Regions from separate parts of the Catellatospora sp. NPDC049111 genome, predicted to be linked through region 3. Evidence: predicted binding sites of a transcription regulator. Region 3 holds the regulator's gene; each other region holds the start of a gene.
The links. Region 3 encodes HrcA, which represses chaperone genes, less so after heat shock. Its sites were predicted from a motif close to GGTTNGCACNCTCNNNNNGAGNGTGCNAACC; they were not measured.
Positions count from the first base shown of each region.

Region 1: a site for HrcA is predicted at 1,928-1,958, ahead of groES (co-chaperone GroES). Genes of this name have one in related genera too.
Region 2: a site for HrcA is predicted at 2,765-2,795, ahead of AB0B66_RS32015 (FmdB family zinc ribbon protein). Genes of this name have one in related genera too.

Region 1 covers NZ_JBEZEB010000050.1:42,793-50,410, forward strand. The annotation lists gene ybaK (Cys-tRNA(Pro) deacylase) at 1-382, opposite strand, end outside; gene AB0B66_RS38200 (class I SAM-dependent methyltransferase) at 609-1,769, opposite strand; gene groES (co-chaperone GroES) at 2,078-2,392, shown strand; gene groL (chaperonin GroEL) at 2,461-4,107, shown strand; gene AB0B66_RS38215 (hypothetical protein) at 4,209-5,174, shown strand; gene AB0B66_RS38220 (molybdopterin-dependent oxidoreductase) at 5,358-6,914, shown strand; gene AB0B66_RS38225 (WhiB family transcriptional regulator) at 6,895-7,260, opposite strand; gene AB0B66_RS38230 (helix-turn-helix transcriptional regulator) at 7,461-7,618, shown strand, end outside.
Region 2 covers NZ_JBEZEB010000033.1:55,252-62,869, forward strand. The annotation lists gene AB0B66_RS31990 (PD-(D/E)XK nuclease family protein) at 1-637, shown strand, start outside; gene AB0B66_RS31995 (Fur family transcriptional regulator) at 732-1,196, opposite strand; gene AB0B66_RS32000 (DUF2231 domain-containing protein) at 1,345-1,830, shown strand; gene AB0B66_RS32005 (hypothetical protein) at 1,835-2,122, opposite strand; gene AB0B66_RS32010 (hypothetical protein) at 2,185-2,358, shown strand; gene AB0B66_RS32015 (FmdB family zinc ribbon protein) at 2,432-2,746, opposite strand; gene AB0B66_RS32020 (5-formyltetrahydrofolate cyclo-ligase) at 2,851-3,441, opposite strand; gene AB0B66_RS32025 (diguanylate cyclase) at 3,557-6,196, shown strand; gene AB0B66_RS32030 (UTP--glucose-1-phosphate uridylyltransferase) at 6,206-7,156, shown strand; gene glp (gephyrin-like molybdotransferase Glp) at 7,158-7,618, shown strand, end outside.
Region 3 covers NZ_JBEZEB010000017.1:88,714-96,331, forward strand. The annotation lists gene AB0B66_RS23320 (SDR family oxidoreductase) at 1-706, shown strand, start outside; gene AB0B66_RS23325 (16S rRNA (uracil(1498)-N(3))-methyltransferase) at 911-1,645, opposite strand; gene dnaJ (molecular chaperone DnaJ) at 1,741-2,871, opposite strand; gene hrcA (heat-inducible transcriptional repressor HrcA) at 2,914-3,936, opposite strand; gene AB0B66_RS23340 (DUF4870 domain-containing protein) at 4,166-4,666, shown strand; gene hemW (radical SAM family heme chaperone HemW) at 4,673-5,887, opposite strand; gene AB0B66_RS23350 (enoyl-CoA hydratase-related protein) at 5,905-6,723, shown strand; gene AB0B66_RS23355 (hypothetical protein) at 6,812-7,618, shown strand, end outside.

The DNA of each region.
Region 1 (7,618 bases), on a different contig from region 3:
AGATCAGGTCGCCGTCCAGCGCCGACTGGTCGATCACCGTGGGCAGGCGTTTGCGCTGGCCGAGGGGGCTGATGCCGCCGCGTACGTACCCGGTGGTCTTCTCCGCGAGGTCACGGTCGGCCATCGCGGCCTTCTTGCCGCCGGCCGCGGCCGCCAGCGCCTTGAGGTCGATCTCGCCGGTCACCGGCACCACGGCCACGGTCAGCGCGCCGTCGACCTCGGTGACCAGCGTCTTGAACACCCGCGCCGGGTCGGCCCCGATCGCGTCGGCGACCAGCGCCCCGTAGTTCGGGGAGTCGGGCGAGACCTCGTAGGTGTGCAGCGTGTGCTTCACCTTCTGCTTCGTCAGCAGTGCTGTCGCGGGAGTCCCCTGGCTGGCCACGCCGCGATGCTACCGCCGCCGCCCGCTGGCCCACGGCTCACCCGGCCACGGCTCGCCCAGCCCCGGCTCACCCGGCCACGCGCTCCACCCGCCGGCCCACCCGTCATCCCTCCAGCGCCCGAACCCGCCCCGTCCGGTCCGCCCGGCCGCCCTGCGCCTTGGTGATCACGGTGGCAGGGGTGGCGACACGCCGTCGAACACGTCCCCAAGTTCATGATCAGCGCGGTCAGGGGGTGGGGGTGGCGAGGATGGCGAGGGGGGTGGTGGCGGTGCGGGTGAGGAGGAGGGAGGCGGGGTTCGGGCCGGAGAGGCGGAGGTCGCGGCGGAGTTGTTCGACGTCGAGGGCGCTGCCGCGTTTGAGGATTTCGAGGCGGCCGACGCCGCGGTCGCGGAGGGTGGCGCGCAGGCGTTTGAGGGAGAAGGGCAGGACCTCGTCGACCGTGAAGCAGCGGCCGAAAGGGGAGGTGATGGGGGTGTCGGACCAGATGTAGGCGATGTTGGGGTCGGCGAGCCAGCCGTCGTGGGCGGCGGCGAACTCGGCGACGAGGTGGGCGCGGACGACGGCGCCGTCGGGGTCGGTGACGTAGCGGCCGGGCGGGGCGACCGGGGCGGACTGCTCACCGGTGCCGGTGAGTTCGTGCGGGACACCGTCGCGGAAGACGGTCGCGCGGCGCGGCGTGGTCGCGAGCGGGCCGCACCAGGCGGCGGCCTCGACCACGTCGCCGTCGACGGAGACCAGTTCCAGTTCGCAGCCCGCGGGCAGTAGTGCTTGGTCGATGCCGGGGGCGAGTTTGAGCACCGTGTGCGGGATCCGCTGCGGGAGGGAGACCACCCAGTCCCAGGGCGGGGAGTAGTCCTCGGGGCGGAACACGCGGCGGCCGCCGCTGCGGCGGGCCGGGTCGCAGAACACGGCGTCGACCAGGCTCAGGTCGAAGTCCTGGGCGTCGCCGCAGGTCACGGTCGCGTCGGGGGCGTTGAATGCGGCGCAGGCGGCGGTCAGCGGGTCGGCATCGACGCCGTACGCCCGGATGCCGGTGGCGGCGAGGGTGCGCAGGTCGGCGCCCAGGCCGCAGCCCAGGTCGGCCAGGGCCGTGACACCGGCGGCGCGCAGGCGGGCCGCGCGGCGTACCGCGACGATCTCACGGGTGGCCTGCTCCAGGCCCGCGCGGGTGAGGAAGACACGCCCGGCGTCCGCGCCGAACTTGGCCGCGGCCCGGCCGCGCAGCGCGACCTGGGTGAGGGCGGCGGCGGCCAGGCCCGGCGGCACGCCGCGGGCCCGCAGCGCCGACGCGGCGGCCAGTTCGTCGGTCCCGGCCAGCTCACCCGCGAGGTCCAGCGCCGCGACACCTTCGGGGGTACGCAGCAGCGCCAGCTGATCGAGATCCACGGCCCCATTCTCGCAGCGCCCCGCCGACCGGATCGAGAAGGTCACAGTGGCCCGGCGACACGCCCCGGTGAGCGCTGGACACCTGGTGAATCGGATAATTCACCGAGTGGCGGCTGGCACTCTCCTTGACTGAGTGCTAGACGCGGCATAATGTTCGGAGTTAGCACCCTGCCCTGCAGAGTGCTAACGCATGACCCGCCCGGCGAGGCCGACACCCGCGACGACGGCAGCGCTCGGGCGAAGACTTGACCAGAAGACAACACCCGGGGCTCGTGCCGCGAGAACCCGGGGCTATACCCCAGGAGGGTATGCTCGTGACTACCGCGACGAAGGTTGCGATCAAGCCGCTCGAGGACCGGATCCTGGTCCAGGCGAACGAGGCTGAGACCACCACCGCGTCGGGCCTCGTGATCCCCGACACCGCCAAGGAGAAGCCGCAGGAGGGCACCGTCCTGGCTGTCGGTCCCGGCCGCGTCGACGACAAGGGCAACCGCATCCCGGTCGACGTCAAGGTGGGTGACAAGGTCATCTACTCGAAGTACGGCGGCACCGAGGTCAAGTACGCCGGCGAGGAGTACCTGCTGCTCTCCGCCCGCGACGTCCTCGCGGTCGTCGAGAAGTGATCCGTGCGATGCCCCGGCCCGCCCGCGAGGGTGAGCCGGGGCATCGTGACGTTTAAGGGAGACGATTGATGCCTAAGATCCTTAGCTTCTCCGACGACGCGCGGCACCTGCTCGAGCACGGTGTCAACGCGCTCGCCGACGCCGTCAAGGTCACGCTCGGCCCGAAGGGCCGCAACGTGGTGCTCGACAAGAAGTTCGGCGCGCCCACGATCACCAACGACGGCGTGACCATCGCCAAGGAGATCGAGCTGTCGAGCCCGTACGAGAACCTGGGCGCGCAGCTGGTCAAGGAGGTGGCGACCAAGACGAACGACGTCGCGGGCGACGGCACCACCACCGCCACCGTGCTGGCCCAGGCGATGGTCCGCGAGGGCCTGCGCAACGTGACCGCGGGCACCAACCCGGCCGGTCTCAAGCGCGGCATCGACGCGGCCGTCACCAAGGTCAGCGACGCGCTGCTGGCCAAGGCCGCCCCGGTGGCCGACAAGTCCGATATCGCGCAGGTCGCGACGATCTCGGCGCAGGACTCGACCATCGGTGAGCTGATCGCCGAGGCGATGGACAAGGTCGGCCGCGACGGTGTCATCACCGTCGAAGAGGGCTCGACGATGACCACCGAACTCGACATCACCGAGGGCATGCAGTTCGACAAGGGCTTCATCTCGCCGCACTTCGTCACCGACCCCGAGTCGGGCGAGGCCGTGCTGGACGACCCGTACATCCTCATCACCACCAGCAAGATCTCCTCGATCGAGGAGCTGCTGCCGCTGCTGGAGAAGGTCCTGCAGACCAGCAAGCCGCTGCTGATCGTGGCCGAGGACGTCGACGGCCAGGCCCTGAGCACCCTCGTGGTGAACTCGATCCGCAAGACCGTCAAGGTCGCCGCGGTGAAGGCCCCCGGCTTCGGCGACCGCCGCAAGGCGATGCTGCAGGACCTCTCCGTGCTCACCGGCGGCGAGCTGATCGCCCCCGAGCTGGGCTACAAGCTCGACGGCGTCACCCTGGAGCAGCTCGGCCAGGCCCGCCGCGCGGTCATCACCAAGGACACCACCACGATCGTGGACGGTGCCGGCGTGCAGGCCGAGGTCGACGCGCGGGTCTCGCAGATCCGCAAGGAGATCGAGGCCTCGGACTCCGACTGGGACAAGGAGAAGCTGGGCGAGCGCCTGGCCAAGCTGTCCGGCGGCATCGCCGTCATCAAGGTCGGCGCCGCGACCGAGGTCGAGATGAAGGAGCGCAAGCACCGCATCGAGGACGCCATCGCGGCCACCCGCGCGGCGGTCGAGGAGGGCATCGTGCCCGGCGGCGGCGCGGCGCTCGCGCAGATCGTGAGCGTGCTCGACGACGACCTCGGCTTCACCGGCGAGGAGAAGGTCGGTGTCTCGATCGTGCGCAAGGCGCTGGTCGAGCCGCTGCGCTGGATCGCCCAGAACGCCGGCCACGACGGCTACGTCATCGTGCAGAAGGTCCAGGGCAGCGACTGGGGCACCGGCCTCGACGCGGCCAAGGGCGAGTTCGTCGACCTGGTCAAGTCCGGCATCGTCGACCCGGTGAAGGTGACCCGCAACGCGGCCATCAACGCCGCGTCGATCGCGGGCCTGCTGCTCACCACCGAGTCCCTGGTGGTCGAGAAGCCGGCCAAGGCCGAGCCCGCCGGCAACGGCGGCCACGGCCACTCGCACGGCCACGGTCACCAGCACGGCCCGGGTTTCTGAGCCTGAGCGGCTGACATCGACAGCGGGTCCCGGCTTCGGCCGGGGCCCGCTGTCGCCTTTCCGTCCTTTGTGGCATGCGCGGCGGTCGATAGTGTCCTCGCATGACCGGTCGCGGCTTGGTGCGCTACTTCGGCCTGGTGGGCCTGGCCTACCTGGTCGCGACACTGGGCACCGGTCTGACCGACTACCTGACCGCGGCCGAGGTGAGCAAGGCCAAAGCGCTGGCCATCTCCGGCGGCGTCGGACTGGTCGTGGCTCTGCTGCTCGGCCTGATCGACCTGGCCAAGAGCGGCAACTCCCGCAACGCGGCCACCAAACCGGTCGGCGCGGGGCCGGGCGCGCCGGGCGGTTACGCGGTGCCCCCTGGCCAGGCGGGTGGATACCCGGCGGGCGGCCGTGGCTCGGCCTATCTCGCCGGTCAGGGCGTTCCCGGCGGCAGCACGGCCTACCCGGGCGGCCACGCCGCGCCCTACTCGGCGGGCGGAAGCGCGCCATACCCGGGCGGCCACGGCAGCGCCCGGCCGACCGGTGCGCCGCCGCGGCGGGGCGGGGTCGGGCTGGTGCTCACCGCGATACTGCTGCTCGGGCTGTGCGCGGGTGGCGGTTACCTGGCCACCACGGCGGTACAGGCCGGGGTGCAGAAGCTGAGCGAGTTCGCCACCCCGCCGTGGATCAACAAGCGCAACGAGACGGGCCAGGAACGGCTGGCGTCGGAGGTCTCCGAGACCGGTGGCCCGCTGACCATCACCGTGCTGAGCGTCGAGGTCACCAGCCAGGCCACCAAGGTCAAGATTCGGGGCGAGAACACCGGCGGCGACGCGCTCACGCTGCCGACGTTCGGCCGGGCCCAGCTCACCGCCGCGGGCGAGACGCTGCTGCCGGACCCGGGCGCGAGCACCTGGCCGGAGACGGTGCCCGCGGGAGGCGAGGCGACCGGCGTCATCGTCTTCGACGGCGTGCTCGGCCCGGGCGTCGACTCGGTGCGCCTGTCCTTCAGCGTCATCCACGGCAGCTTCGACGCGCCGCCCAACATCGCCGTCGACATCCCCGTACAGCCGCTCCAGTGATCCCGCTCCCGCTTTCGCGGACGCTGCCGGTTGCACTTTCAAGGAAACTGCGGTCTAGGACCGCTGGATTGCCGCAGTTTCCTTGAACTGCAGGGCGGCGAGGCGACGGCGGCGACGCGACGGCGCGGGGGCGATGCGGCGGTAAGGAAACGGTAAGCCGTCGGGCCCTGCCGTTTGGGGGTCATGCGGGGGAGACTGGCGGGCGTGGTGAGTCGTGGACGGGCGATGGTCGCGGGCGTGGTCTCGGCCGCGGTGGCGGTGGGGCTGGGCGAGCTGATCGCGGTGTGGACGGGGCCGCGCAGCGCGCCGCTGATCGCGGTCGGCGGCGCGGTGATCGACCTGGTGCCCGAGCCGGTCAAGGCCGCGGCGATCAGCGTTTTCGGGGTGTACGACAAGATCGCCCTGCTCGTCGGCACGTCGCTGCTGCTGGTGGCGTTCGCCGCGCTGGTGGGCCTGGCGGCGCGGCGGGACTTCCGCTGGGGTGTGGCCGGGATCGGGCTGTTCGGCCTGATCGGGGTCGCGGCGGCGCTGACCCGCCCGAACGCGGGGGTCGTCGCGTTCCTGCCCGCCGCCGTCGGCACGGCCGCCGCGGTGGGTGTGCTGGGCGCGCTGCTGGACGTGGCCGCCCGCACCGAGGACCTGCCGGACAGCCCGGCGACCGCGGGCTCCCGCGCGGCGGGGCGGCGCCGGTTCATGCGGCTGAGCGCGGCCGGGATCGGGGTGGCGGCGGTGGCCGGCTTCGTCGGGCGCTCGCTGGCCGCCCGCAAGGACGTGCAGCAGGCTCGGGCGGCGGTCACCCTGCCGCAGCCGGCCAGCCCCGCGCCCGCCCTGCCCGGCACGGTGGACCCGCCGGCGGCGGGCCTGTCCGAGTACGTGACCCCGAACGGCGACTTCTACCGCATCGACACGGCGCTGGTCGTGCCGCAGGTCGATCCGGCGACCTGGCAGTTGCGCATCCACGGCCGGGTGGCCCGGCCGATGACGCTGAACTTCGAGCAGTTGCTGGCCCGGCCCATGATCGAGCGGTACGTGACGCTGGCCTGCGTCTCCAACGAGGTCGGCGGGGACCTCATCGGCAACGCCCGCTGGCTCGGTGTGCCGCTCAAGGACCTGCTTGACGAGGCCGGCCCGCTGGACGGCGCGGACCAGGTGGTCAGCCGGTCGGTGGACGGCTGGAACTGTGGCACGCCGACCGCGCTGCTGCGCGACGGCCGCGACGCGATGCTCGCCGTCGCGATGAACGGCGAGCCGCTGCCGGTCGAGCACGGCTTCCCGGTGCGCATGGTCGTGCCCGGCCTGTACGGCTACGTCAGCGCCACCAAGTGGGTGACGGAACTGGAACTGAGCTCCTTCGCCGACTTCGACGCGTACTGGGTGCGCCGGGGCTGGTCCGCGCAGGGGCCGATCAAGACCGAGTCCCGGATCGACACCCCGCGCGAGGGCGGCACGGTCACCGCGGGCACGGTCACCGTGGCCGGGGTCGCGTGGGCCCAGCACCGCGGGGTCACCGCGGTGGAGGTACGCGTCGACGACGGCCCGTGGCAGCCCGCCGACCTGGCCGGGACCGTGTCACCGGACACGTGGCGGCAGTGGACCTTCCGCTGGGACGCCGCGCCGGGCGAGCACACGCTCGCCGTGCGCGCGGCGGACACCAGCGGTCAGGTCCAGACGGAGGCCCGCGCCGATCCCGCCCCGGACGGGGCGACCGGCTGGCACACGATCAGCGTGCAGGTGCGCTGACGTCCTCGGAGAGCCGAGCTTCGAGCCGTTGAACGTCGACGCGCTCGCCGCGCCGGTCGGCGCATTCGCGCCAGCCCAGTTGCAACAACTGGTGCCGCTCGTTCTCGGTGAACCCGCCCCATACGCCGTACGGCTCGCGGGTGGTAAGCGCATGCGCGGCGCATTCGGATCGCACCGGGCAGCGTTCGCATACCTGTTTCGCCGCGCTTTCACGGCGCCCCCGAGATGAGCCTCTTTCACCATCGGGGTGGAAGAACTGCAAGCTGTCACGGCCTTTGCACGCGCCGTGATGCTGCCAGTCCCAAACGTCGGCTATCGGACCGGGAAGTCTGCGGAAGTGAGCCATCTGACCTCCTAGGGGATGGGAGGCTTGAGTTCAAGCGAAGAGATTTAGGCAACGTCAGCACGTTACTCCGCGTACGTCCACTTGTCGCCATCCAGTGGATGATCAGGTAGTGCTGGACCGAGATTTCGACGGAATCCCCGGAAAGTGCGTAATGATCTGGGTGTCTCGTGGTCTTCTTCGCAGGAGAGAGGGGGATCACCGTGCAGACCGTTCTCGTATGCGTCCGCACCGCCGCGGCGGCCGCGACCATCGCCTCGTGTGCCGAGCGGCTAGGCGTGGCCGCTGGAGTGCGTACCGTGACCAGTGCCGCCGAGGCGATCGCGCAGCTTGCCGCGTTCCCGGCAGGGATCGTGCTGGC
Region 2 (7,618 bases), on a different contig from region 3:
CAGCGCCGCGCTGCCGCGGCTGCTGAGGGCGACCTGGGTGCGCGAGGGCTACCGCGACGACGAGCAGGAGCGGGCGGTCTACGAGCGCGCGCTGGGCTGGCTGGAGGCGTACACCGCCGATCTGGACCCCGAGCTGGAACTGCTGGGCGTCGAGCGCACGGTGGCCGCGAAGACCGCGGTGCTGGCGCTGAGCGGCCGGGCCGACCGGATCGACGCGCGCGGCGGCGAAGCCGTGATCGTCGACTACAAGACCGGCCGCACCGGCCTGGACGCCGACGACGCACGTGGCTCGCTGGCGCTGGCGCTGTACGCGTTCGCCGCCGAGCGGGTGTTCCGCCGCCCGTGCCGCCGGGTCGAGCTGCACCACCTGCCGACCGGTACGGTGGCCGCGCACGAGCACACCCCGGAGTCGATCGCCCGGCACGTGTCCCGGGCCGAGGACACCGCGCGCGACATCGTGGCGGCGGAGAAGGCGCTGGCCGACGGCACGCCGCCGGACGAGGCCTTCCCGACCCGGCCCGGCAGCCTGTGCAGCTGGTGCGACTTCCGCAGGGTGTGCCCGGCGGGCGCGCAGGCTCCGGTCAAGGAGACCTGGGCCGCCGTGGAGACGACCCCGACCGGCCCCGTTCCTGCCTAGATCACTCGACTTGCTCGGCACCTGGGCGAATGGCGTTCCAAGATACGCACAGGTGCCAGGCAAGTCGGACGATCTTGACGGCGGCTGGTGCGGGTCAGGCCGGGGTGTCGGGGGTGCGGTCCTCGGCGGCGAGTTGCTGGCAGGACGGGCACAGGCCCCAGTAGGTGACCTCGGCCTCGTCGAGGGCGAAGCCGTGCGTCTGGCTCGGGTCGAGGCAGGGTGCCGCACCGACGGCGCAGTCCACGTCGGCGATCGCGCCGCAGCCGCGGCAGACGATGTGGTGGTGGTTGTCGCCGGAGCGGGCCTCGTAGCGGGCAGGGGAGCCGGCGGGCTCGATGCGCCGGGCCAGTCCCGCCCGGGCGAGCGCGCCGAGCACGTCGTAGACCGCCTGGGTGGAGACCGAGTCGAGGCGCTGCCGGGCCTGCCGGGTGATCTCCTCGACCTCGAGGTGGCCACCCTGCCCGAGGATGTCGAGCACGGCGAGCCGCGGCCGGGTCACCCGCAGGCCCCGCGCGCGAAGGAGAGCCTGTGGCTCGATGTCGCCGTACATGAACACCATTTCAGCAGCTAACTTGGATCTCCTCAAGAAAAGGTCCGATATACGTGCTCTGCGACACGGGCCATTCCCCCTCTGTCCCATCGACGTGGGCGGGTCTAGGCTCACCTTGACCTTGGGTACGCACCCCCGGAATCCACGTGGAGGCACAGTGTTCGAGGAACTTCTCGGCCTGCCGGCTCACCCCCTGCTCGTGCACGCCGCAGTCGTGTTCGCCCCGCTGCTGATCGCCGGCGTGGTGGTCTATTCGTTCGTGCCATCCGTGCGCCGCTACATCGGCTGGGCGGTGCTGCTGCTCGGCGTCGGCGCGCCGATCGCGCTGTGGTTCGCGCGCCAGAGCGGCGAGGCCCTGTTCACGACGCTCGTCGAGAAGGGCTACCCGCCGCAGATCCTCGCCCAGGTGGACCTGCACAAGGACTTCGGCGACGCGGCGGCCTGGGCGGGCACCCTGCTCGGTGTGCTGGCGATCGCGCTGGTGCTGTTCACGCACTCGGCCGCGAAGAAGCCGGCGACCAGCGGTTCCCGTGCCACGGGCTGGGCGCTGATCGGGCTGAACCTGCTGGCTGCCGGAGCCACCGCCTACTACGTCTTCAAGACCGGCGACACCGGAGCGCAGGCGGTCTGGAGCAGCATCTGACGGGTCAGGTCCGCCACTGCAGGCATGCGACCAGGATCAGCACGACGCCCGCGCCGATACCGAGCGCGTTGGTGAACCGGTCCGCGCGCTCCTCGGCGAGGTCGATCGCGTCGTGGTCCAGTTCGGGCAGCCGCCGCGGGGGCACGGTACGCGGGGCGACCTCCGGGTGCCAGCCCGGCGGCGGCGGCACCGCGGGCGGCGGACCGGGGTACGCCGCGGCGGCCTGCTCGGCGTCGGCCCCGTCCGCGGCCGGCGTCGGCCGGCGCCACTGATCGTCGGCGGGCCGGTTCACGAGGGCTGCTCCACTGGCAGGTGGCAGGACCGGCCGATCCTGGCTGGTCCTATGCTGCGGTGGTGAGCAGTGACGCTGTCCCCGGCGGTCGCGACGACGACCGCGTGGTGGAGTTCGACGACGAGAGTCCGGTGCTGCCGGAGCAGACCCGGGACGACACGGACCGGGGCTGGGGCGAGCGGTCGTGGAGCAACGACGACCGGCTGCGCGACGAGCGCCCGCCGCACTGGGACTGACCGCCGGCCACAGCGATGGCGGGGCTGACGCACCGCCGTACTATAGCGCGGAACCGGACATTGCGGACGTAGCTCAGGAAGCGCTGCTGCTCGCGGTCGACGACGAGGTGCTCGACGACGGGGTGCTGCTGCTCGACGAGGAGCTGCCGCCGGTGGTCGAACTGCCGGACGACGAGCTGCTCGATGTCGCGGGGGCCGTGCCGGAGCCGCTGCCGCGCGAGTCGGTGCGGTAGAAGCCGGATCCCTTGAAGACCACGCCGACCGACGAGAACAGCTTGCGCAGGGTGCCCTCGCACGTCGGGCACTCGGTCAGCGGCTCGTCCGCGAACGACTGCACGGCCTCCAGCTGGTGACCGCAAGCGGTGCAGGCGTACTGGTAGGTGGGCACGTTCCCCTCCATGATCATTGCTGGCACTCGGGTATACCGAGTGCTAATAGTGCCTGACCGCCCCGCGACGTGCCAAGTAGCTGTCGCCGATCACACTGTGCGGGTCAGCCGGGAATGCGCCGCAGGCCGCTCGGCATGAGCGCGCCGTGCACGCGCTGGTCGTGCGCCTCGGCGGGGATCCCGTCGAGCAGTTCACCGTCGTACAGCAGCGCGATCACCGGTACGCCGCCGCGTACCCGGGCCAGGGCGCGGTCGTAGCTGCCCCCACCGCGGCCGAGCCGCGTGCCGCTCCGGTCGACCGCGACCGCCGGGACCAGCACCAGATCGGCCGTGGTGATCCCCGTCACGCCGAGGCGGGGACCGGTGGGCTCGCGCAGCCCGAACGCGGCGGGCACCAGCGACTCCGGACCGGCGTAGGCGGCCCAGTCGAGATCGCGGTCGGGCCGCAGCACCGGCAGCAGCACCCGGGCCACGCCGGGCGTGGCGGCCAGCCGGTCGGGCAGCCCGGGGCCGCCGGGTTCGCCGACCATCGGCACGTACGCGCAGACGGTCAGCGCCGCACCGCGCGCGACCAGCTCCGGCAGGCGCGCGGCCAGCGCCGTGTCCGCCTCGTCGAGCGCGGCCGGGGTCAGCGCGCGGCGGGCCGCCAGCACCGCGGCGCGCAGTTCTCGCTTGGCGGGTACGGGCGTCGTCACCGGGGGGAGACCGCTCGGATCTGGCGTCGTTCAGGGTTCGTCGCGGCGGTTACTGACAAAACGGAATATTCACTCATAACGTCCTCAGGTTGTACAAGCGACGCATCCTAGTTCGATGTTCGCCGTTGACCCCGGTGACTTCACCGCCGCCGAGGGGGAAAGTGTGACACTGCGCGCCCGGCTCACCACCGCCTTCCTGGCGGTGGTCCTCAGTCCCGTCCTGCTCGGCGCGTTCTTCGTCGGCACGATGGTCAGCAAGCTGTCCCACGAGCGCGCTACCGAACGGCTGGCCGTCGCCGCCGGCTCGGTGCGCACCTCGGTCGGCTCGCTCTGCGGTCAACTGCGCGCCGTCGCCGAGGGCGTCGCCGCCGCACCGGCCGACCAGCGCCTGGCCACCGCCGAACGGATGGTCGCCGCGGGGCTCGCCGGCGGTGTGCACATCGACACCGGCGTCGACGGCGTCACCACCGCCCAGGCCCCGGCCCCGCCGTGGGCCGACTGCGCCGGGCCCGACCCGCAGGTGCGCCCGGACGCGGTGGCCGGGTTCGAGGCGCTGTCGGCCCGAGTGCCGCTGGCCGGCCCGAACGGCGAGCCGACCGGCACCGTCTCGGCCGCCCTCACCGTCGACGGCGACCTGATCCGCCGCCTGGCCCAGGCCAGCGGCGCGCAGCTGACCCTGCTGCCCGGAGCCGGTGTCCCGGCGGGAGCGCCCACCGCCGACCCCGACCTGGCGGCGGACCCCGACGGCACCCTCGGGGAACCCGGCGGCGACGCGGACGGCACGGACGGCACCGCCGACGGTGCCGACGACCCCGCCGACGACACGGGTGCGATCGGCGGCATGCCCGGCGCCGTTCCGGGTGGTATCGGCGCGATCGGCACGGGTCCGGGCGGTATCGGAACGAATGAGGCCCCCGCCGGCGCCGGAACGAACGGCCAGGCCCTTGCGGGCGCCGGGGCCAACGGCGCGGCTGCGGGCGTGGCGGCGGGGCAGCCCGGCGACCTCACCGGCGGCGCGCTGCCCGTCGACCCGACGGCTGACGGGCCCGGCAGCGCCGATGTCGCCGCTCCAGGCGGCCCGGTGGGCGAGCCGGACGCGGCTCAGGGCACCGGCGTGGCCGGGGACGAGCCGGTCGGCGGTGACTTCGGCCGCGAGGTCGACCTCGCTCCCGCTCCCGAGGAGACCGCCCCGGGCGGGCCGGTGCACACCACGATGCTCGGCGCGGACGCGGCCACCATCAGCGGGTACGCGGGCAAGCTGGGCGACGGCGCGACCGGCTCGGCCGACAACGGCCACCTGGTGGCCCGGATCGGGCCGGTGCCCGGGGAGCCGCTGCCGCTGGCCGTGTCGCTGCCCGCCCGCCCGCCGACCGGTCTCTACCTGCTGCTCACCCTCGTCGTCCTGATCACCGCCGGGGTGGCCGTGACGGTGGCCTGGTGGCTGGCGAAGACCGCGACCGAGCCCGTGGTCGAGCTGGCCGCGGCCGCCGACCGGGTGGCCGGGGGCGACCTGGACGCCCGGGTGCCGGTCCGCGGCAACGACGAGATCGGACGGATGGCCACCGCGTTCAACCACATGACCCGCGAGCTGCACACCTACGTGGCGGCGCTGACGGCCAGCCGGGACCAGCTGCGCGGGCACCTGGGCGTGCTCGGCGACACCCTGTCCAGCACGCACGACCTGGACCGCATCCTGCGGGTCATCCTGCAGACCGCCCGGCACGCCACCGGCGCGTCGGCCGGCATGGTGCTGCTGGCCGACCCGGCCACCGGCGCGCTGGTCGGCCAGTGCACCGAGGGCCTGCCCGAGCAGTGGACCACCGGCGAGCGGGGCACCCTGCGGGTGCCGTACGGGCTGGGCCTGACCGGTTCCGTCGCCGCCACCGGGGTGCCCCGGCTGGGCCGCGTCGAGCGGGACGGGCCGCGGCTGGACCCGGGCGAGCCGGACTGCCGTACGTACATGGTGGTGCCGTTCTCCGCGCCGGGGCTGGGTGAGGCGAGTTCGTTCCCGCAGCCGGGGGCGCTGCCCGCGGCACGCGGCGTGCTGGCCCTCTACGACCGGCTCGGCCGCGACGAGTTCGACGACTCCGATCTGGTCACCCTGCGCACCTTCGCCGGGCAGGCCGCGGTCGCGGTGGACAACGTGCGGGTGCACGAGGAGGCGCAGCGGCTGTCGGTGACCGACCCGCTGACCGGGCTGTTCAACTACCGCTCGCTGCGCGAGTCGCTGCGCCGGGAGTCCGAGCGGGCGGTGCGCTTCGGACGGCGGCTGTGCGTGCTGGCCCTGGACCTGGACCGGTTCAAGGAGATCAACGACACCTACGGCCACGCCGCCGGGGACGCCGTGCTGGCCGAGTTCGCCCAGCGCATCCGGTACGAGATCCGCGAGGTCGACGTGGCCTTCCGGCACGGCGGCGAGGAGTTCGTGGTGCTGCTGCCGGAGACCGACGAGGTGGGCGGCGTCGCCGTCGCCGAGCGGCTGTGCGACGCGGTGCGCCGTGAGCCGATCATCGTGCCGGCCCGGGACGGCGGCGCGGACCTCTACGTCAATGTCACGGTCTCCATCGGACTGGCCGTGCTGCCCGACCACGGGTCGCAGGGCGCCGGGGTGCTCCAGGCGGCCGACGAGGCCCTGTACGCCGCCAAGGCGGCCGGGCGCGACACCTTCCAGGTCGCGCTGCCCGGCGGGATCCTGTGCCCATCCGGCGGCGCGTCGAGCAGCCCACAAGCCCCTCGACAGGCTCGGGGCCGTTAGTCTCGCGACATGTCGGAGCACACCCCCCACGCACAAGCGCACGGTCAGCGGGCCACCAAGGCGGTCATCCCGGCCGCCGGACTGGCGACCCGGTTCCTACCGGCCACCAAGGCGGTGCCCAAGGAGTTGCTGCCGGTCGTCGACCGGCCGGTTCTGCAGTACATCGTGGAGGAGGCGTCGCGGTCGGGCATCAACGACGTCCTGCTGATCACGGGTCGCGGCAAGACCAGCATGGTCGACCACTTCGACCGACAGCCCTACCTGGAGGCGCGGCTGGAGGCCAAGGGCGACCTGGAGCGCCTGGCCGCCGTCCGCGGGACCTCGGAGCTGGCCGAGATCTACACCTGCCGCCAGGGCGAGCCGCTGGGCCTGGGCCACGCGGTCTCCTACGCCGAGTCCCACGTGGGCGACGCCCCGTTCGCGGTGCTGCTCGGTGACGAGTTCACCGAGGAGTCGCAGCCGCTGCTGCCGCAGATGATCGAGCTGCAGTCGCGCACGGGCGGCATCGTGCTGGCCTTCATCGAGATTCCGCAGGACCAGGTCAACCGGTACGGCATCGCGTCGATCGCCGACGCCGGGCCCGAGTACGCCGATGTGGACAACGTCGTGCGGGTCACCGGGCTCGTGGAGAAGCCCGCCGTCGACGAGGCCCCGAGCAACCTGGCGGTCGTCGGCCGGTACGTGCTGCCCGGCACGATCTTCGACGCGATCCGGCGCACCAAGCCGGGCAGCGGCGGCGAGATCCAGCTCACCGACGCGATGGCGCTGCTGCTCGCGGAGGGCACGCCGGTGCACGGCATCGTGTACCGCGGGCACCGCTACGACACCGGCATGCCGCTCGGCTACCTCCAGGCCGTCGTGCAACTGGCCAGCGAACGCGACGACCTCGGCCCCGCCTTCACGGCGTGGCTGAAGTCCTTCGTCGCAGGCCTCGACCGCAATGCGGGGAAGGCCTCCTGACATGACCGCCACGGTCAGGTCCACTCCGGACCCCGTCCATCTCGACGCGGCAGCCGCGGCCGAGCTGACGCCACTCGCCGACTACCTGGGCAGCGTGCTGCGCAGGCTGCGGGCGCTGCCGGCGTTGGACCTGGACCTGACCCAGGCACACGGCAACGTGCTGGCCGACAACGTGGTGGCGAGCCACCCGTACCCGGCCTTCGATCAGGCCGCGATCGACGGGTATGCGGCCCGGTCCGAGGACGTCGCCGCGGCGGCCGCGGGCCGGCCCGCCCGCCTGAACGTGGTGGGCGACCTCGCCGCGTCCAGCTGGCGGCCGGCCCGGCTCACGCCCGGCACCTGCTTCTCCGTCGCCGCCGGGGCGGCCCTGCCGCAGGCCGCAGACGTGGTGGTGCCGATCCGCTGGACCGACCAGGGCATGGCCTCGGTCGAGGTCTACCACCCGGCCAAGCGCGGTCTGGG
Region 3 (7,618 bases):
CGCGGCCGCGTTCGCCGCCCGCGGCGACCGCGTCGCCATCCACCACCGCGACTCCGCCGACCTCGCCGAATCGCTGCGGGCATCGCTGCCTGGTCAAGGGCACGCGGTGGTACGCGCGGACCTCGCCGACCCGGCCGCCGTCGCCACGATGGTCGATGCTGCCGCACAGGCGCTGGGCGGGCTGGATGTGCTGGTCAACAACGCCGGGCAGGCCTACCCGCACCCGATCACCGGGGTCACCTACGAGCAGTGGCAGGAGCTGTGGACGCGCACGCTCGCGGTGAACCTGACCGGCCCGGCGAACGTCACCTACTGCGCGGTCCGGCACATGCTCGCCCGTCCCCCGGGCTCCCCGTCCGCCCGCGTGATCAACGTCGGCTCCCGCGGGGCCTACCGCGGCGAGCCCGGCCAGCCCGCGTACGGCGCGGCCAAGGCCGGCCTGCACGCCATGGGCCAGTCCCTGGCCGTGGCGCTGGCCCCGTACCGCATCGCCGTCGCCACCGTGGCCCCCGGCTACGTCCAGGAGGACGAGACCAACGCCGCCTACAAGGTCCCCCGCGGTGCCGAACACGCCGCGCAGAGCCCGTTCGGCCGGGTCGCCCGCCCCGAGGAGATCGCCGCCGCCGTCCTCTGGCTCGCCGACCCCGCCGCCGAATGGGCCTCCGGCGCCGTCCTAGACCTCAACGGCGCCTCCCACCTCCGCTGACCGGGCCCTGCGGCCTTGATCGTCCAACTTGCCTGGCAGGTGTGCGTATCTTGAGCACGCTTTCGCACAGGTGCCTGGCAAGTCGAGCGATCATGGCGGACGCGCCGCAGTCGGGTGCTCACCTCGCGGCGGTGACCGGACGCGGCCGTTGCGCCGGTGGGTGCAGAGCAAGCAAATGGGTGCAGAGCAAAGTCGCCCGGGGAGTCACCAGCGGTGCAGGCGGGTGGCGAGCACGCTGAGGGCCGCGACGCCGGCTGTCGAGGTACGCAACACGTTCTCGCCCAGGCGCACCGCCACCGCACCGGCGGCGAGGAACGCCGTGATCTCGGCATCGTCGATGCCGCCCTCGGGGCCCACGACCAGCACGATCTCCCCGGCGGCGGGCAGCTCGACCTGGGACAGCCGCTCGGTCGCCTCCTCGTGCAGCACGTACACGGCCGAGGCCGTCGTGAGCCGCTGGACGAGCTGTTTCGTGGACAGGTCGGGGTCGCCGCCGACCACGGGCAGGAACGTGCGGCGGGCCTGCTTGGCGGCCTCGCGGGCGACCGCCGCCCACTTCTCGCGGGACTTCGTGCCCCGGTCGCCGCGCCACTGGGCGACGCTGCGCGACGCGGCCCAGGGCAGGATCTCGTCGACGCCGACCTCGGTCATCGCCTGTACGGCCAGCTCACCCCGGTCGCCCTTGGCGATGCCCTGGGCGACGACCAGGCGAGGGTCGGGCGCGTGGGCGTACCGCAGCTCGATGATGGCCAGATCGAGCGTGCCCTTGCCGATGGCCTGGACCACCGCGGACGCCAGACCACCGCGCCCGTCGGCGAGCAGCAGCGCCTCGCCCACCCGCAGCCGCTGCACCGTCGCGGCATGGTGGCCCTCCGCCCCACCGAGCGTGTAGACCCGCCCCGCAGGCAGCTCGTCGACCAGGAACAGCGGCGCACTCACGGCAGACATCCTCCAGTGGTGATCATGAACTTATGGGTGCCGACACGCCGTCGAACACGTCCATAAGTTCATGATCAACGCGGTGAAGAGACCCCTCAGTGGCCGTTGAAGGCGTCGCGGACTCGGGAGAAGAAGCCGCCCTGCTTGGAGAGTTCGGCGACCTCCTCGCCGCGGGCGCGGGCGAACTCTCGGAGCATGCGCTCCTGCTCGCCGTCGAGACGGGTGGGAGTGCGGACGTCGAGGTGCACGAACAGGTCGCCGCGGCCGGTGCCGCGCAGGTGCGGGACGCCCTTGGCGCGGATGCGCAGGGTCGAGTTCGGCTGGGTGCCGGGCTTGACCTCGACCTGCTCCTCGGAGTCCAGGGTCTTGATGGTCAGGCGGGTGCCCAGGGCGGCGGCGGTCATCGGGACGGTGACCTTGCAGTGCAGGTCGTCGCCCTTGCGCGCGTACACGTCGTGGGCCCGCTCGTGGATCTCCACGTACAGGTCGCCGGACGGGCCGCCGCCGGGGCCGACCTCGCCCTGGTTGGCCAGCCGGATCCGCATGCCGTCCTCGACGCCGGCCGGGATCTTCACGGTCAGGCTGCGCCGGGTGCGGACGCGGCCGTCGCCGGCGCAGGTCGGGCACGGGTGCGGGATCGTGGTGCCGAAGCCCTGGCAGGCGTTGCACGGGCGCGACGACACGACCTGGCCCAGGAAGGTGCGCTGCACCGACTGCACCTCGCCGCGCCCGCCACAGGTGTCGCAGGTCTGCGGGTGGGTGCCCGCCGCGGTGCCGGCGCCGGAACAGGTGGTGCACAGCACCGCGGTGTCCACGGTGATCGGCGCCTCGACACCGAACGCGGTCTCGAACAGGTCGAGGTCCAGCCGCAGGATGGCGTCCGCGCCGGGCCGGGTGCGCGGGCGCGGGCCGCGCGAGCCGCTGCCGCCGAAGAAGGCGTCCATGATGTCCTGGAAGCCGACGAACGGGCCGCCGCCGGGGCCGCCCGGACCCGCGCCGCCTCCGCCCGGCGCGAGCGGGTCGCCGCCCAGGTCCACCATGCGCCGCTTCTGGTCGTCGGAGAGGACCTCGTACGCGTTGTTGATGTCCTTGAACTTCTCCGCCGCGGCCGGGTCCGGATTGACGTCCGGGTGGTACTGACGGGCGAGCTTGCGGTAAGCCCGCTTGATGTCGTCGGCGTCGGCGTCCTTGGGAACGCCGAGAATGCCGTAGTAGTCCTTGGCCACGCTGTCCTCAAGCCTCGTTCAGCAACAACAGGAAATTCGGAATCAATGTCCCAGCATCTCGCCCACGTAACGCGCCACGGCGCGAACGGTGGCGATGGTGCCGGGGTAGTCCATGCGGGTCGGGCCGACGATGCCCATCCCGCCGACGACGGTCGCGCCCGGACCGTAGCCCGTGCTGACCACCGAGGTGGCCCGCAGGTCGACGACCTCGTTCTCGTCGCCGATGCGCACCCGGGCCGCGCCCGACTTCACCTCGTCGAAGAGCTTGAGCAGGATGACCTCCTCCTCCAGCGCCTCCAGGATCGGCCGCAGCGCGCCGGTGGTCAGGTCCAGCGGGCCCATCCGGGCCAGGTTCGACGTGCCGGCGAGGGCCAGCCGTTCCTCGTGCCGCTCGACGAGGGTCTCCAGCAGGACGCTGACCAGCGTGCTCATGGTTGCCTTGCCCTGCGGCTCGGCCCGCTCGACCAGACCCTGCACCAGCGGCGGGGTGTCCACCAGCTTCACGCCGACCAGGGTCGCGTTGAGGGTGCGGCGCAATTCGGTGATCTCGTCCGGCTCCACGGGGCCAGGCAGCTCGACGACCCGCTGCTCGACCCGGCCGGTGTCGGTGATCATGACGAGCAGCAGCCGGGTGGTGGAGACCGGAACCAGTTCCAGATGGCGTACGGAGGACCGGGTCAGGCTCGGGTACTGCACCACGGCGACCTGGCGGGTGAGCTGCGCGAGCAGCCGCACCGCGCGGTGCACCACGTCGTCGAGGTCGACCGCGCCGACCAGGAACCGCTCGATCGCCCGGCGCTCGGCCGGGGAGAGCGGCTTGACCCGCGACAGCCGGTCTACGAACAGGCGGTAGCCCCGGTCGGTGGGCACCCGGCCGGCCGACGTGTGCGGCTGGCGGATGAAACCCTCCTCCTCCAGCACGGCCATGTCGTTGCGCACGGTCGCCGGCGACACACCCAGGGCGTGCCGCTCGACCAGCGCCTTGCTCCCCACCGGCTCCTGCGTCGCGACGTAGTCCTCGACGATGGCACGCAGCACTTCGAGTTTGCGGTCATCCAGACCCATACGCACCTCCCGGCTGGCACTCGTCGTGAGCGAGTGCCAGTCTACGTGGGCCGTCACCCGGACGGCATAGGCGTGGTGACGGGGTCGACACCACGCGGCATCCGACACCTGGCGCGGACATCGACAAAGTGGACAGCGGGTAAACTCGGCCGATCGGCTCGCAGTGTGTCGCCTATCGGTCACGGGTGTTGACTGGCGCCGATTGATCCACAGACCTAGCCTGTCGGGCATGAGTGAACCCACCCCGCCCGGCTCCTCGGAGCCGCCGGTTCCTTCGGCCCCCTCTTACGAGCCGCCGGCCCCGGCAGCGCCGCCGTCGGCCCCCGCGTCTCCCCCGCCGTCCGCCCCTGGCGGCTACACCCCTCCGCCGTCGGTCGGCGGCCCCGCCCCGGTCGGCTACGCCAACCCGGATGACAAGACCTGGGCCCTGGTCGCCCACTTCGGTGGCGCGCTGACCTGGTTCGTCGCTCCGCTGGTCGCCCTGCTCGTCAAGGGCAACGAGTCGCCCACGGTCAAGGCGCACGCGACCGCCGCGCTGAACTTCCAGATCCTCTGGGGCGTCATCAGCATCGTGAGCCTCTGCGTCGGCAGCTGCCTGAGCTGGCTGATCCTGCCCATGGTGCTGTTCTTCGTGCCGCTGTTCCCGCTGATCATGGGCGTCATGGCCGGTGTCAAGGCCAACAACGGCGAGCTGCCGAAGTACCCGCTGACCATGAACCTGATCAAGTAAGCCGGGTCACCAGGCCAGCAAGGAGTGGACCACCGCGTCCGCGAGGAGACGGCCGCGCAGCGTCAGCGCTGCGCGGCCTTCTGCGTACGCGGAGGGTTCGAGCAGCCCGTCGGCCAGCGCCTGCCCGGCCGCGGCGCGCCCGGCCTCGTCCAGTACGGCCAGCGGCAGGCCCTCGATCAGGCGCAGCCGCAGCAGCACGTCCTCGGTGTGGCGCTGCTCTTCGGTCAGCACCTCCCGGCCCAGGCCCGGGGAGAGCCCTTCGGCCAGCCGGGCCGCGTACTTCGCCGGGTGCTTGACGTTCCACCAGCGCACGCCGCCGACGTGGCTGTGCGCGCCGGGCCCGAGGCCCCACCAGTCGCCGCCGCGCCAGTAGAGCAGGTTGTGCGCGCACCGGGCGGCCTCGTCGGCGGCCCAGTTCGAGACCTCGTACCAGCCCAACCCGGCGGCGGACAGCGCCGCCTCCGCCGCCAGGTAGCGGTCCGCGGCCACGTCGTCGTCCGGGGAGGCCAGCTCCCCGCGCCGGATCCGGGCCGACAGGCGGGTGCCGTCCTCCACGATCAGGGCGTACGCGCTGACGTGGTCCACCCCCGCGCCGACCACCGCGGCCAGCGAGGCGGCGAAGTCGTCCTCGGTCTCCCCCGGCGTCCCGTAGATCAGGTCCAGGTTGACGTGCTCGAACCCGGCCTCCCGCGCCTCGAGCGCGGCGGCCGGGGCGCGCCCGGCGGTGTGCTTGCGGTCCAGGATGCGCAGCACCCCGGGCGCGGCCGACTGCATGCCCAGCGAGATCCGGGTGAATCCGGCCGCGCGCAGCTCCCGCAGCGAGGCGGGGTTCACCGACTCGGGGTTGGCCTCGGTGGTGACCTCCGCGCCGGCGGCCAGTCCCCACGTGCTGTCGACCGCTTCCAGCATCCGGCCGAGCTGGGCCGGCTTGAGCAGGGTGGGCGTGCCGCCGCCGACGAAGACGGTGTCGACGCGCGGCGGGGCGGGCAGCACCTTCGCGGCCAGCGCCAGCTCGGCGAGCACCGCCTCGACGTAGCCCTCGGTGTCCGCGCCGCCCAGCTCCGAGGCGGTGTAGGTGTTGAAGTCGCAGTACCCGCAGCGGCTGGCGCAGAACGGCACGTGCAGGTACACGCCGAAGCCGCGCCCGCCGACGTCGGCCAGCGCGGACTCGGGCAGGACACCGGTGTCGGGTACGGGTTCACCGTCGGGAAGCTGGGCCACGGCTCTAGTCTGCCCTCATGTCCTCACCTGACTCCCACCTCGTCCGGGTCACCCACGCCCGCGGCGTAACGACGATCACCCTCGACAGCCCGCACAACCGCAACGCGCTGTCGCACCGGCTGATGACCGAACTGCTGGCGGCGCTGGCCGAGGCGAACGCCGACGACCGGGTACGGGTGATCGTGCTCGACCACACCGGCCCGGTCTTCTGCTCCGGCGCCGACCTGGCCGAGACCGCCGCCGCGGCGAAGTCCGGGCAGATGCCGGCCGCGCTGCTGGGTGACGTGCTGGGCGCGGTGGCCCGGTCGGCCAAGCCCGTGGTGGCCGTGGTCCGGGGGCCGGCCCGCGCGGGCGGGCTGGGTCTGATCGCCGCCGCCGACCTCGCGGTGTGCACGGCGGGGGCCACGTTCGCCTTCACCGAGGTGCGGCTGGGGGTGGTGCCCGCGCTGATCTCCGCCACGGTGCTGCCCAGGCTGGCCCCGCGCGCCGCCGCGGAGCTGTACCTGACCGGCGACGTCTTCGACGGACCCCGCGCCGCCGCGATCGGGCTGGTGACCGCGACCGCGCCGGACGACGACGTGGACGCGGTCGTCGCACGCTGGTGCGAGAGCCTGGTCCGGGGGGCGCCCGCCTCGCTGGCGACGACGAAGGAACTGCTGCGCCGCCGCCCGGAGCCGGACCTGGACGCCGAGCTGGCCCACCTGTCGGAAATCTCGCTGCGCTTCTTCGGCTCCGCCGAGGGCCGCGAGGGAGTCGCCGCATTCCGGGAGAAACGGGATGCCGCTTGGGTTCCGCGGTCCGACGAGGACGGTGCTGTGGCGGCGGCCACCCCGTAGGGTGGCCTGAACGAGCCTGCGGCGGGGGCGGGCGGCTTGCGGACTTCGACAAGCCGCCCGCCCTCGCGCACATGTCGAGGAGGCCGCTGTGAAGGGCAAGCATGCGCTGACCGTCCTGGTGATCCTCGCCGTGGTGTTCGGCGTCGGCGGCTACCTCGCCCGGCAGCAGTTCGACGGCAAGCTGGAGATCCCGCTCCCCCGGCTCGGCGCGCCCGAGTGCGTGGCGCGCGCCGACGGCGAGGTGCGCCTGGACCCGGAGCAGATGGCCAACGCCGCGACCATCGCCGCCGTGGGGATCAGCCGCAACGTGCCCGACCGCGCGGTGATCGTCGCGCTGGCCACCGCCCTGCAGGAGTCGAAGCTGCGCAACCTGGAGCATCTCGGCGAGGGCAACGACCACGACTCGCTCGGCCTGTTCCAGCAGCGGCCCAGCCAGGGCTGGGGCACCGCGAAACAGATCATGGATCCGCGGCACGCCGCCAAGCGCTTCTACACCAGTCTGCTGAAGGTCAAGGGGTGGCAGAAGATGCGGGTCACCGAGGCCGCCCAGCGGGTGCAGCGGTCGGCCTACCCCGAGGCCTACGAGAAGTGGGCCGAGGAGGCGACCGTGCTGGCCAAGGTGCTGACCGGACAGCAGGCAGGCGGTGTGACCTGCGACACGTACGGCGACGAGCCGCCGGCCGACGCCGCGACCGCGAAGGCGCTGGCCGACCGGATCAAGGCCGACTTCGGCACCGCCAAGGCCAAGGGCGTCACCGCCGAGGGCACCGCCCTGCGCGTACCGGCCGCGAACAGCAAGGCGGGCTGGCAGTTCGCGCACTGGCTGGTGGCCCAGGCGCCGATCACCGGGGTCACCCGGGTGACCTTCGCCGACCAGCAGTGGTCCGCCGGTGAC